3 regions of the Bradyrhizobium sp. AZCC 1719 genome follow, and region 1 is predicted to be linked to each of the others. Evidence: predicted binding sites of a transcription regulator. Region 1 holds the regulator's gene; each other region holds the start of a gene.
What was found. Region 1 encodes PhoB, which activates phosphate uptake and scavenging genes when phosphate is short. Its sites were predicted from a motif close to TGTCATNNANCTGTCAT; they were not measured.
Positions count from the first base shown of each region.

Region 2: a site for PhoB is predicted at 1,382-1,398, ahead of phnF (phosphonate metabolism transcriptional regulator PhnF). Genes of this name have one in related genera too.
Region 3: a site for PhoB is predicted at 1,898-1,914, ahead of V1292_RS28315 (DUF47 domain-containing protein). Genes of this name have one in related genera too.

Region 1 is NZ_JAZHRU010000001.1:2,243,130-2,247,623, reverse strand. It holds gene V1292_RS10635 (aspartate aminotransferase family protein) at 1-142, opposite strand, end outside; gene V1292_RS10630 (GcrA family cell cycle regulator) at 639-1,148, shown strand; gene phoB (phosphate regulon transcriptional regulator PhoB) at 1,328-2,032, opposite strand; gene phoU (phosphate signaling complex protein PhoU) at 2,106-2,822, opposite strand; gene pstB (phosphate ABC transporter ATP-binding protein PstB) at 2,834-3,601, opposite strand; gene pstA (phosphate ABC transporter permease PstA) at 3,708-4,494, opposite strand, start outside.
Region 2 is NZ_JAZHRU010000001.1:6,493,968-6,498,461, forward strand. It holds gene V1292_RS30680 (carbon-phosphorus lyase complex subunit PhnI) at 1-244, opposite strand, end outside; gene phnH (phosphonate C-P lyase system protein PhnH) at 248-856, opposite strand; gene phnG (phosphonate C-P lyase system protein PhnG) at 861-1,322, opposite strand; gene phnF (phosphonate metabolism transcriptional regulator PhnF) at 1,427-2,152, shown strand; gene phnE (phosphonate ABC transporter, permease protein PhnE) at 2,157-3,014, opposite strand; gene phnE (phosphonate ABC transporter, permease protein PhnE) at 3,014-3,898, opposite strand; gene phnD (phosphonate ABC transporter substrate-binding protein) at 3,997-4,494, opposite strand, start outside.
Region 3 is NZ_JAZHRU010000001.1:5,974,077-5,978,570, reverse strand. It holds gene V1292_RS28325 (branched-chain amino acid ABC transporter permease) at 1-832, shown strand, start outside; gene V1292_RS28320 (branched-chain amino acid ABC transporter permease) at 834-1,802, shown strand; gene V1292_RS28315 (DUF47 domain-containing protein) at 1,955-2,599, shown strand; gene V1292_RS28310 (inorganic phosphate transporter) at 2,615-3,619, shown strand; gene sugE (quaternary ammonium compound efflux SMR transporter SugE) at 3,620-3,934, opposite strand; gene V1292_RS28300 (peptide chain release factor 3) at 4,092-4,494, shown strand, end outside.

The sequences.
Region 1 (4,494 bases):
GCGCATTCACCGCGACGCCCGAGGTGAAGTCCAAATAGCGCTCGCCATTGGTGGCCGTCAGCCAGCAGCCCTCGCCGCGTTCGAAGCCGAGATCGACCCTGGCGAAGACGGGGAGCAGATGCGACGTGGCGCTATTGGTCATGGCAATCACTGAGGTTTGAGACCTGCCTTTGAGACCTGCCGCGGGCGTGCATTGGCGCGAACGCGGCAACAGCCGGTCTTGCGAAAACGAAACGTGCCGCCTCTTAAGGGCGGCACGTGAGAGGCATTCTATGTGGGTGGGGAGCGCTGTCAACACGCACGGAACGGCCTTTCCTGCAGTGCAAGATGCTGAAATCCGTAAGATTGCGGTGTGGTGGAAAACACGCAGTGAAATGCCTAGATTGTCAGAACATGTGGACGTTCGGGCCCGGACTCTTGCGCCCGAGTCACGCCATATTGTAGCGTTTGGGCTGTCGGGTACGACATCTCGTGCGGCAGTTCTGATCCCTTAGAGTCCTTTTTGTGCAGGCGTAAACGTTCGGCGCGGTTAGCGCGTCCGGCGAGGGCTAAGGGATTCTGACCGCAGGGATTTTTGAGACGATTGACTCGCCGGCGCTGCCCCCGATTGGCCGGCGCGATGCGAAGGGAAGATTACGATGACCGTTTTGACCTGGTCCGACGATCGCGTCGAACAGCTTAAGAAGCTCTGGGAAGCCGGATTGTCGGCGAGCCAGATCGCCGCGGAACTCGGAAATGTGACGCGAAACGCCGTGATCGGCAAAGTGCACCGGCTGGGCCTTTCCGGCCGTGCCAAGAGCCCCTCCTCGGCCGCCCCGCGGCAGCGCAAGGCACGCCCCGCCCAGCCGATGATGCGGGTGTCGCGCCCGGTCTCGCGCGGCAACACCGCGCTGGCACACGCCTTCGAAGTCGAGATGGAGCCGGATCCGATCGCCTTCGACAACGTCGTGCCGATGAGCCAGCGGCTGTCGCTGCTCGAACTGAACGAGGCCACCTGCCACTGGCCGGTCGGCGATCCCTCGAGCCCGGAATTCTTCTTCTGCGGCGGCAAGGCGCTCACCGGCCTGCCCTATTGCGCCCACCACTCGCGCATCGCCTACCAGCCCGCCGCCGATCGGCGGAGGCAGCAGCCGAAGCAAACGAGGTAAGGGGCGCGCTCACAGATGTCGTCCCTGCGAACGCATGCGAACGCAGGGACCCATAACCACGGGTGTGCGTGGTTATGCTTCGCTGGAGCTCCAGCGTTTCTCAACAATCAGCATCGGTGGTTATGGGTCCCCGCGTTCGCGGGGACGACAGCCGAATGCGCCGAGATAACAGCGAAACCTTACGGCTCCACTTTCGCAAACCGATCATCCAGCGCGTAACCGGCGCCGCGGACGGTGCGGATCGGATCCTGCTCGCGGCCGGGGTTGAGCAGTTTGCGCAGGCGGCCGATGTGGACGTCGACGGTGCGCTCGTCGATATAGATGTCGCGGCCCCAGACACTGTCGAGCAACTGCTCGCGGCTGAAGACGCGGCCGGGATGCTCGAGGAAAAATTCCAGCAGGCGATACTCGGTCGGACCGAGATCGATCTGGCGGCCCGAGCGCGCGACGCGGCGCTTTTCGCGGTCGAGTTCGATGTCGCCATAGGTCAGCACGGTGGCGAGCCGCTCGGGGCTCGCACGGCGCAGCAGGCCCTTCACCCGCGCCAAAAGTTCCGGCACCGAGAACGGCTTGACGATGTAATCGTCGGCGCCGGTCGCAAGCCCGCGCACCCGCTCGCTCTCCTCGCCGCGCGCGGTCAGCATGATGATCGGCAATTGCTTGGTTTCAGGGCGCGCCCTCAAGCGGCGGCACAGCTCGATGCCGGAGAGCCCCGGCAGCATCCAGTCGAGCACGACGAGATCGGGCACGCGCTCCTTCAGCCGCGTATCCGCATCGTCGCCGCGGGCGACGGTTTCGACATCATAACCTTCGGCGTCGAGGTTGTAGCGCAACAACGTGGTCAGCGCTTCCTCGTCCTCGACCACCATTATGCGCGCGCTCATCTTGCATCAGCCTCTTCTGTTTGACGCGTTATCTTCACGCGAACCGGTCTCCACTTCGCCTGAAAACGCTTTGTCAGGTATTCGGCACCGTGGTGGCAAACGTCGTCATGTCGCCCTTCGGGCGCTTGTCGAGCATCTGCTGTCCCTCGATCATGTAGAACACGGTTTCGGCGATGTTGGTGGCGTGGTCGCCGATCCGCTCGATATTCTTGGCGCAGAACATCAAATGAATACAGAACGAGATGTTGCGCGGATCCTCCATCATGTAGGTGAGGAGCTCGCGGAACAGCGAGGTGCAGATGGCGTCGACTTCCTCGTCGCCCTTCCACACCGCCATCGCCGCCGGCAGATCGTGCGCGGCATAGGCGTCCAGCACCGACTTGACCTGCGACTGCACCAGATCGGTCATGTGCTCGAGGCCGCGCATCAGTTTCAGCGGCTGGAAATCGTTCTCCAGCGCCGCGACCCGCTTGCCCATGTTCTTGGCGAGGTCGCCGATCCGCTCCAGATCGGTGGCAACCCGCATCGCGCCGACGATCTCGCGCAGATCGATCGCCATTGGCTGGCGGCGGGCGATGGTCAGCACCGCGCGCTCCTCGATCAGATGCTGTAGACGATCGACCTCGAGGTCGTTGGCGACGACGCGTTTGCCGAGCGCGACGTCGCGGCGGACCAGCGCGTCGACGGATTCGGTGATCATGCGCTCGGCCAGGCCGCCCATCTCGGCGACCAGACGAGTCAATTCCTGGAGGTCGCTGTCGAATGCCTTGGCCGTGTGTTCAGACGCCATCCTTGTTCTCCTTAGCCGAACCGGCCCGTGATGTAGTCCTGGGTGCGCTTGTCGCGCGGATTGGTAAAGATCGTCTGCGTTACACCCTCTTCCACCAGAACGCCGAGATGAAAGAACGCCGTGCGTTGCGAGACGCGCGCGGCCTGCTGCATCGAGTGAGTGACGATGATGATCGTGAAGTTTTCCTTCAGGTCGTCGATCAGTTCCTCGATGCGAGCGGTCGCGATCGGATCAAGCGCGGAGCAAGGCTCATCCATGAGAATGACTTCCGGACCGACAGCAATGGCCCGAGCGATGCACAACCGCTGCTGTTGGCCGCCCGACAGTCCGGTGCCAGCTTCATGGAGCCGATCCTTCACTTCCTCAAAAAGCCCCGCCCTCTTCAGACTGGTTTCAACGATGTGATCGAGGTCGCTCTTACTGCGCGCCAGCCCGTGAATGCGAGGTCCATAAGCAATATTATCGTAGATTGATTTAGGAAACGGGTTGGGTTTCTGGAACACCATGCCCACGCGAGCACGAAGCTGGACCACGTCGAGCCCGCGCTCGTAAATGTTCGTATTGTCGATCTCGATGTCGCCGGTAACGCGGCATGTCAGGATAGTATCGTTCATTCGATTGAGGCAGCGCAAGAACGTCGATTTGCCGCAGCCCGACGGGCCAATGAACGAAGTGACGGATTTCTCCGGAATGTTCACCGTAACGTCGAAGAGCGCCTGCTTCTCTCCATAATGAACGTTGACGTTCTTTGCGGTGATTTTCGACCGACCCACCGGCATTTCGCCGGATACGGGAATCGTCACCGACGACATGGCTGAAGCGCTATGGGTATTCATTGAAAACTCCGTAACTCTGGATTTGCCGGACGCGCGCGCCAATCGAGTTTTACCATTGCAGTTTCTTTCGGAGCCGGTAGCGGAAGTAGATGGCGACCCCATTCAAAATAAGCGTGATCGCCATCAAAACGAGGCCCGCGGCGGCCGCGTTTGAATGGAAATCAGCGCCCGGACGCGACACCCAATTGAACGCCTGAATCGGCAGGACGGTGAAGCCTTCGAACAACCAGGCAAATGATACGAAGGGAAACTCACCGTTGATCGGGGCCGGCGGCAAGAACGCGATGAATGAAAGAGCGCCGATAGTGACCAGCGGCGCGGTCTCGCCGAGCGCGCGCGAAATACCGATGATGACGCCGGTCAGGACGCCCGGAATTGCCGCCGGCAAGACGTGATCCTGGGTGACTTGCCACTTCGTTGCACCAATCCCGTACGCCGCCTCGCGCAAGCTCCATGGCACGGCCCGGATCGATTCACGGGTGGCAACGATGATGATGGGCAGGATCAGCAAAGCCAGTGTGAGGCCCGCCGTAAATATGCTGCGTCCCGTGCCGAAGCCATAGACGAAGAGTCCAAGTGCCAGAAGGCCGAAAACAATGGACGGAACGCCCGCAAGATTGCTGACGTTGATTTCGATGATGTTTGTCCAGATGTTTTTGGGTGCATACTCTTCGAGATAGATGCCTGCGGCCACACCGAGAGGAACGCCGATAAAGGCAGTAACCGAAATCACCAGAAGCGATCCGACCCAAGCTGACAGGATTCCTGCCTGGCCGGCGCGCCGGGACGGAAAATTGGTGAAGAATTCAGCCGTCAGCCGCGGATAGCCGGAAACC
Region 2 (4,494 bases), 4.3 Mb from region 1:
GGAAGGCACGGACCAGGAAGATCGCCTCGATCAGGTCGCCGCGCGCCTGCTTGATGGCGAGTGCCGCCAGCTCGCGGTCGTAGAGCGAGCCTTCGGTCATGACGCGGTCGACGCCGAGCGAGAGCTGCTCGGCAATTTGCTCCAGCGAGAGTTCGGGCACATCACGGTCGCCACGCCGCTCGTGCGCCAGCAGGCGATGGGCGTTCTCAATGGCGCGTTCGCCTCCTTTGACGGCTACATACATGGGCTACGCTCCGCTTGCGACCAGCCGCGTGGTTCGGGGGATCGCGACAATCAAGTCGTCATGGACCAGCACGACATCGATGCCGCGCGGGAACAGGGCTTCGTTGATGGTGAGCCGCTGAAAGAGGTCGCGCGGCTGGAGCATCGCCTGCAGCAGCGCTGTACCGTCGATGCCCGGCCCCCTCATCTCGAAGGTGGGTCCCTGCGTCAGGCTCTCGGCCTGCAAGATCAGCGTCGTCGACCTGTCAGGATATTCGTTGCTGCCGAACGCGAAGCGATCGAGCGCCGGCAGGTTCTTGGCGTCGCCGACCAGGGCGAAGCTGGCGATCGATGAATCCGCGACCACCGGCGCGCTGGTATGGAACTTGAGCCACTTCGCCACATCAGGCGTGGCCGACATCGCGGCATCGAGCCAGATCGGCGTATCGTGATCGAACAACGTCAGCGCGATCGCCGCCGCGCCGCGCATCGTCCCGGCCGGCGCGCCGACAGCCGCCGTGACCCGTTGCACGCTGCCGGGACGCGCCATCGCATCCATCACGGAGCGGAAGGTCGACTGCGCCGACAATACCTTGTCGGCAAAGCCTGCAGGCAATTCTGCAACCGTCGTCATCGCATCACCCCTCGCCGCGCACCATGGTGTAGAACTCGACCCGCGTCGCCGCAGCCTCTGCCGCCTTGCGGCTGCGATCGGCGATCATGGCGGCGCGCAAAGGCCCGATCACCTTGGTCTCGACCTCACCCGAAAGCTCCGTCGACTGCACCATGGCATCGCATAGCGCGATCATCTGCGCCTTCTGCCTGTCGCGGCCGAGCACGTAGCCGAAGCCGATCTCGCCGGTCGCAAGACGCACCGCCGCGCGCGACACCGTGGCCTCGCCGAGATTGAACGGCGCACCGTCGCCGCCGATGCGGCCGCGCACCATCACGAGGCCATTCTCAGGCTCGCGCAGGTTTTCGTGCGCGGGTACCGCGATCGCCGCAAGATGGCCCGCAATGTCGCCAGCCTCGGAATGCGCCAGCACCGCCATCGCGTCCTTGCGCTGCGCTTCTCTGCTGTTCCGCCCGGTCAATCCCATGAGCAACCTTGCCTGAATCAAGTTGTCTATGATAATAGACAACTTGATAGCGGAACGCCATGACTGTTTCGTGACAAACGGATAATTTCTGGTATCACCACGCCATGAGCCTGCAGGAGAGTTCCGGCGTCGCCTTGTGGCGGCAGGTTGCCGACGGTATTGAGCGCGGCATTGCCGACGGCCGCTTTGCTGCGGGCGAAAAGCTGCCGGGCGAGATCGAGATCGCCGATACCTATCGGGTCAACCGCCACACCGTGCGGCGTGCCCTGGCTGCGCTTGCCGAACGCGGCCTGGTGCGCGCCGAACGCGGCAGCGGCACCTATGTCGAGGCGCAACGCCTCGCCTATCCCTTGCGCTCGCGGACGCGATTTTCCGAAATCGTCGGCGCCGGCGGCCGCGAGCCGCGCGGCCAATTGATAGATGCCTCCGAAGAGCCCGCGACGCGCGAACTGGCCCGTGAGCTTGGACTGAAGACCGGTGCGCCCCTGATCCGGATCGAATCGGTGCGGCTCGCTGACCGCACGCCGATCTGCGTCAGCACCAATTGGCTTTCCGCCGATCGCTTCCCGGGCGCCGGAGCGGTCTTCGCCAACGCACGCTCAATGACCAAACTGCTGGCGCATTACGGCGTTCGCGATTACCGCCGCGCCTCAACCCGCGTCACCGCCGGGATTGTGGACGCCCCCGACGCGGCAAGGCTCGATCTCGCGCTCGGGCGCCCCGTTCTCGTGGTCGACAGTACCGATGTCGATACCGACGGCAAACCGCTGGTAACCAAACGCGCGCGCTTCGCCGCGGAGCGTGTCGAGTTTCTGGTAGAGAGCAGCTAACGAGTTACCCGACGGCGCGTCGCCCGATGATCGCGAAGCGGAGACGCGATGAAATGGCGTCAATGATCGCCACAGTGATCAGGATCATGATGATCAGAAAAGCAACGCGATCCCAGTTCTGCTGGCTGATCTCGTTGGAAAGATAAAGACCAATCCCGCCTGCCCCAACGATGCCGATCACCGTCGCGGAACGCGTATTTGACTCGAAGTAATAAAGCACCTGGCTCAGGATCACCGGAAGCACCTGAGGGACGATGCCAAATCGTATTTTATGAAGGCTCGACCCGCCGGCCGCGGTTATACCGTCGACGGGTTTGGTGTCAGCCGTTTCGATCGCCTCGGAGAACAGTTTGCCGAAGGTTCCGAGATCAGACATGGCGATCGCCAGGATCCCGGCAAAGGGACCGAGCCCCACCACGTTGATGAAGATGAGCGCCCAGATCAGCGTGTCGACTCCGCGGATCGTGTCGAGCGCACGACGTGAAAGAAAATGAATGATGCGTTGGCCGACGACATTCCGGGCCGCAACGAATGCCACGGGATAGGCAACAATCGCCGCCAGGAGGGTTCCCAGAAAGGCGATGGCAAGCGTTTCCGCCAGGCCCTTCAGATAGAGGTGAAGCAGGCTACCGGGGTTCGGCGGAAACATCAGGCCGACGATCACACCAAGGCGGCCGATCCCGGTCGCCAGCTTTTCGAACGAGAAGCCGAGCCATATCATGCCGAAGATAAACAGCCCGACGAGCGCAGCAACCACTGACAGGGTCTGCATTCGTTTCAGAAGCGATGGCCTGAAGATCTCCGGATAGGTCTGGACAAGGCGGGTCCGATCGGTCTCGGTGAGGCTCGAAAGGTTCGACATCACGCACGCCCTTCCATGCCAATGAGACGGAAGCGCAGACGCTCGGTCAAGAGATCGATTGCAAAAACGGTTACAATGATCATCAACAGGATCGCGCTGACATCGGAATAGTAGAATTGTCGAATCGAGCTCAGCAACTCCTTGCCAATACCGCCGGCGCCGACAAACCCCATGACAGAGGCCCCGCGCACGTTGATCTCGAAGCGCAACAGCGTATAGCTCACGAAATTCGACAACACCTGCGGCAGGACCGCGAAGCGAACCTGTTCAAACCAGTTCGCGCCTCCCGCCTTGACGCCGTCGATCGGGTTCATGTCGATATTCTCGACGACCTCGGCAAACTGCTTGCCTAGTGCGCCGACGGTATGGATCGCAATCGCCAGGACGCCTGGCACCGGGCCGAGGCCCAGCGCATACACAAACAGCAGCGCAAACACGATGTCGGGAACGGTTCGACAAAATTCAAGCGAGCGCCGCACCAGCGTCCGTGCGACCACGCTCTTGACGAGGTTGGCGCTAGCGAAAAAGCAAAGACAAAATCCGATTCCCGCACCGAGGAACGTGCCGACATAGGCGACCAGAAGCGTCTCGCCCAATAGCGCGAGCCAGCCGTCCCAGTTCCAGAACCACTCTGCGAGGTCAGTGGTGAGATTGGCGGGCCGCAGCTTCGGCAGAATATCGTAAAGGTAGCTCCAAAACCTTGGCAGCCCTTCCGCGAATTTGTGCAGATTGACCTCGCCACCCCAGGCGGCAAGCGCCGCACAGAGCGCGACCGCAATTGCAAGGAGCCAGGAGCGGCGGCGCTTCGCAGCCGTTGCCGCAGCATATTGCTGCAGGAGCACCGCGGCTCGTGGCTCCGAAATGCGATAAAGATGACTGCTCAACGAGCTAACTCTTCCGGGCGATGCGCCCTGAGGATGAAACGATTTTCGCGGATCGGTGGCGAACGCCTCCGATCCGCTACGAATACGATGGTTTCGAGCTATGAAGCCTTTTTCTTGCGCTGCTCATCAAGCCAAAGGTTCATCTTGACCGACTCTTCGTAGTCCTTGGCGGTCACCTCTACGAAACCCAAATCCTTGCCATCCGAAAGCTTTGCGAATGCATCCTTATCTTTCTGGGGCGCCTCGACGAACGCCTTGGCGATTGCCTTTTTCAAGTCTTCCGGCATGTCGGCAAGATATGCGAACGGTGAACCGGGCAAGAGCGGCGACTTCCATGCGATGCGGAAATCAGCCTTGGTCATCGGCGATCCGTCTGCTTTCTTCACCATGCCCTTGTTCAGCATACGGGTGAGGTTCGAATCGTCCTCCGAATTCCACCAGTTCACGGCGGCATCCACGGTGCCGGCGGCGAGTGCCAGCACTGCGTTTTCGTGACTTCCGGTCGTTTGCCCGACCTTGAAATACTTGTCGATCGGGAAGCCCTGCTGCGTCAGGAAGAAGTTGGGCGCCTTGAAACCGGACGTCGATTCGACATC
Region 3 (4,494 bases), 3.7 Mb from region 1:
GCTGCTCAGTCTCGGGCTCGCCGTGATCTTCGGCATGCTCAACATCATCAATTTCGCCCATGGTGCGCTCTACATGATGGGCGCGTTCTGCGCATATTTTCTGCTGCATCTCACGGGGATTGGATACTGGTGGGCTCTGATCATCGCGCCGATTGTCGTCGGCATCTTCGGCATGATCCTCGAACGGACCATGCTGCAATGGCTGGCCGGTCTCGACCACCTCTACGGGCTGTTGTTGACGTTCGGCATCGCGCTGATCGTGCAGGGAGTGTTCCAGAACTACTTCGGCTCGTCCGGCCTGCCGTACGCGATTCCTGATTATCCGGAGGTCGGCGGGTTCCGCGGATTACAGGGCGGCATGAACCTCGGATTCATGTTCCTGCCGATCTACCGCGGCTGGGTCGTCGTGTTCTCGCTCGTGGTGTGCCTTGCCACCTGGTTCCTGATCGAGAAGACCCGGCTCGGCGCCAATCTGCGCGCGGCGACTGAAAACCCGACCCTGGTGCGCGCATTCGGCATCAACGTGCCCAGGATGATCACGCTGACCTACGGCCTCGGCGTCGGCTTGGCGGCGCTGGCCGGCGTATTGTCCGCGCCGATCAACCAGGTGCGGCCGTTGATGGGCGCGGACCTGATCATCGTCGTGTTCGCGGTGGTGGTGATCGGCGGCATGGGATCGATCATGGGATCGATCATCACCGGATTTGCGCTCGGCGTGATCGAGGGACTGACCAAGTATTTTTATCCCGAAGCTTCCAACACCGTGGTGTTCGTCCTGATGGTGCTGGTGTTGCTGGTGAAGCCAACGGGACTGACTGGACGGGCTGCCTGACATGAGCGCATTGACTGACGACACACTGCCGGTAACGCCGCAAGCGATGCGCGACGAAATGATTGTGTTCGCCGGGATGGCGGTGCTGCTGGGGCTCGTACCCATGACGGGCATCTATCCGTTCTTCGTGATGCAGGCGCTGTGCTTCGCGCTGCTTGCTTGCGCTTTCAACCTCCTGATCGGCTATGGCGGCCTGCTGTCGTTCGGCCACGCCATGTTCCTGGGGACCGCGGGCTACTGCTCGGCGCATGCGCTCAAGGTCTGGGGTGTAACGCCGGAAGTCGGAATTCTGGTCGGCGTCGCCGGCGCCGCCGCGCTTTCAGTCGTCACCGGCTTCATCTCGATCCGCCGCCAGGGCATCTACTTTTCGATGATCACGCTGGCGCTCTCGCAGCTCCTGTATTTTATCTATCTGCAGGCGCCGTTCACGCATGGCGAGGACGGCATCCAGGGCATTCCGCAGGGCTACCTGTTTGGAATATTCGATCTCTCCAGGCCGACGGTGCTTTACTACGTGGTGCTCGCCGGGTTCCTCGGCGGCTTCCTCCTGATCTACCGCACCATCAACTCGCCATTCGGAGAGGTGCTGAAGTCGATCCGGGAGAACGAGCAGCGCGCGATCTCGCTGGGCTACAAGACTGACCAGTACAAGCTGGTCGCTTTCATCCTCTCTGGAACGATTGCGGGCTTTGCCGGCTCGCTGAAGGTGTTCGTGGCGCAGAACGCTTCGCTCACCGACGTGCACTGGACGATGTCGGGTGAAATCGTGCTGATGACGCTGGTCGGCGGCCTCGGCACGGTGTTTGGTCCGGTCGTCGGGGCCTTCGTTATCATCGCCATGCAGCAATATCTGGCCGGCTTCGGCCAATGGGTGACGGTGATCCAGGGCGTCATCTTCGTGGCCTGCGTGTTGACGTTCCGCCGGGGCATCATCGGCGAGATCGCGCGTTATTTCCGCCGATCCCTGTAAAAACGGCGGGTTTTGGCGCAGTTTTCGGTGCCACAAAGCGGTGGATGATCCGGTTCCCGGGGCCCGACGTCGCGCGCTTTTCCCTCGAATGGTCTATGACAGTTTTGTGACAGCCCGCTCCGCGGCTGTTTCTGTACGACGGAAAAATGCCCATGCTGCGCTGGTTTCGTGCCTTTTTGCCCAAGGAGGAGCGGTTTTTTGACTTATTTGCCCGCCACGCCCAGACGGTCGTGCAGGGCGCGCTGGCGTTGCAGGACATGATGCGCGGCGGCGAGGAGACGCCGGTATTCTGCCAGCGAGTCAATCAGTTCGAACACGACGCCGACGGCATCACCCGCGAGGTCCTGACCGCGGTCCGCCGCACCTTCATTACCCCGTTCGACCGCGGCGACATCAAGAATCTGATCACGTCGATGGACGACGCGATCGACCAGATGCAGCAGACCGCGAAGGCGGTGGTGCTGTTCGAGGTCCGAACGTTCGAGCCTCCGATGCGCGAAATAGCCACGCTGTTGGTCGAGTGCGCCAATCTGGTCAGCCGCGCGCTTCCCCTGATGAAGTCGATCGGGAGTAACGTCGCGATGCTGACCGCCATTACCGAGGAAATCGGAAAGCTGGAGGGTCGTATCGACGATCTCCACGACATCGGGTTGAAGGAGCTGTTTCTCAAGCATCGCAACGGCAATTCGATGGATTTCGTCGTCGGCGCCGAGATCTACAAGCATCTCGAAAAGGTGTCCGATCGCTTCGACGACGTCGCCAACGAGATCAACTCGATCGTGATCGAACAGGTATAGGGCAGGGCCAATTCAGTGGACGCCACCCTGGCTTTTCCAATTCTGGTCTTCTTGATTGGCGTCGCGCTGTTGTTCGATTTCCTCAACGGTCTGCACGACGCCGCCAACTCGATCGCCACGATCGTATCGACCCGCGTGCTGCGGCCGCATTATGCGGTGGCTTGGGCGGCGTTCTTCAATTTCATTGCCTTCCTGGTCTTTGGCCTGCACGTTGCCAATACCATCGGCAAGGGGATCATCGAGCCCGATGTCGTGGACGCGACCGTCATCTTCGCTGCGCTGGTCGGCGCGATTGTCTGGAACCTGATCACCTGGGGGCTCGGCATTCCATCGTCGAGTTCGCACGCGTTGATCGGCGGACTGGTCGGCGCCGGCGTGGCGAAGGCCGGGATTTCGGCCGCGGTCTGGAGCGGGCTGTCCAAGACGCTCCTGGCGATCGTGTTGTCGCCGCTGGTCGGATTCCTGCTGGCGCTGGTGCTGGTCGCGATCGTGTCCTGGCTGTCGGTGCGCTCGACGCCGTTTGCGGTCGATCGCGCGTTCCGCATCCTGCAATTCGTCTCGGCCTCGCTCTATTCGCTCGGCCATGGCGGCAACGACGCGCAAAAGACCATGGGCATCATCGCGGTGCTTTTGTATTCGCAGGGCCACCTCGGGGCAGATTTCGCGATTCCCTTCTGGGTCGTGATTTCCTGCCAGGCGGCGATGGGGCTCGGCACATTGATGGGAGGCTGGCGGATCGTCCGCACCATGGGATTGCGGATCACGAAATTGACGCCGATGCAGGGCTTTTGCGCCGAAACCGGTGGAGCTGCGACCCTGTTCATGGCGACCTATCTCGGGGTTCCCGTATCCACGACCCACACCATTACCGGCTCCATTGTCGGCGTCGGCGCGGCGCGGCGGGTCTCTGCGGTGCGCTGGAACGTGGCGAGCTCGATCGTCTACGCCTGGGTAATCACCATTCCGGCTTCAGGGTTCGTCGCGGCGCTGACCTATTGGGCGGTGCTGTTGCTGCGCTGATCAGGTGACCAGCTTGAGCCCGACAATGCCGGCCACGATCAGTCCGATGCAGGCGAGGCGAGCCGCGGTCGCAGGTTCGCCGAACAGGGCGATACCAAGGATTGCCGTTCCGACCGCACCGATGCCGGTCCATATGGCATAGGCGGTTCCGATCGGCAGCGCTTTCAAGGCAAGGCCGAGCAGGACGATGCTGCCTGCCATGCAGGCGAGCGTCAGGACGGATGGAACAAGTCGCGTGAAACCCTCGGTATATTTGAGGCCGATCGCCCAGCCTATTTCCATGAGCCCGGCGACGAACAATACGATCCACGCCATGACAACCCTCCAAAACCTGGCAGGGTCGTCCCCGCGGATGAGCCCTGCGAATTGGAAGGCCGTCCTTCCGCGACGGATATGGGACTGGCCAGCAGCGTCCGCAATCACCAAATGAGGCTTGATTAGCCCCGTTTTCCCTGCCAAACGCTCCAGCCTCATGTCCGACATTGCCGTCACTGCCGAATCGCCGTCCCGCTCGCCGCTCTCAGATGAAGTGGCGCGGCGGCGCACGTTTGCGATCATCTCCCACCCGGACGCCGGCAAGACCACGCTGACGGAAAAGCTGCTGCTGTTCGGCGGCGCCATCAACTTGGCGGGCCAGGTCAAGGCTAAGGGCGAGCGGCGCAATACCCGTTCCGACTGGATGAAGATCGAGCGCGAGCGCGGCATCTCGGTCGTGACCTCGGTGATGACGTTTGAATTCGAAGGCCTCGTCTTCAACCTGCTGGACACGCCGGGCCACGAAGACTTCTCGGAAGACACCTACCGGACGCTGACCGCGGTCGATTCCGCCGTCATGGTGATCGACGCCGCCAAGGGCATCGAGGCCCGGACGCGAA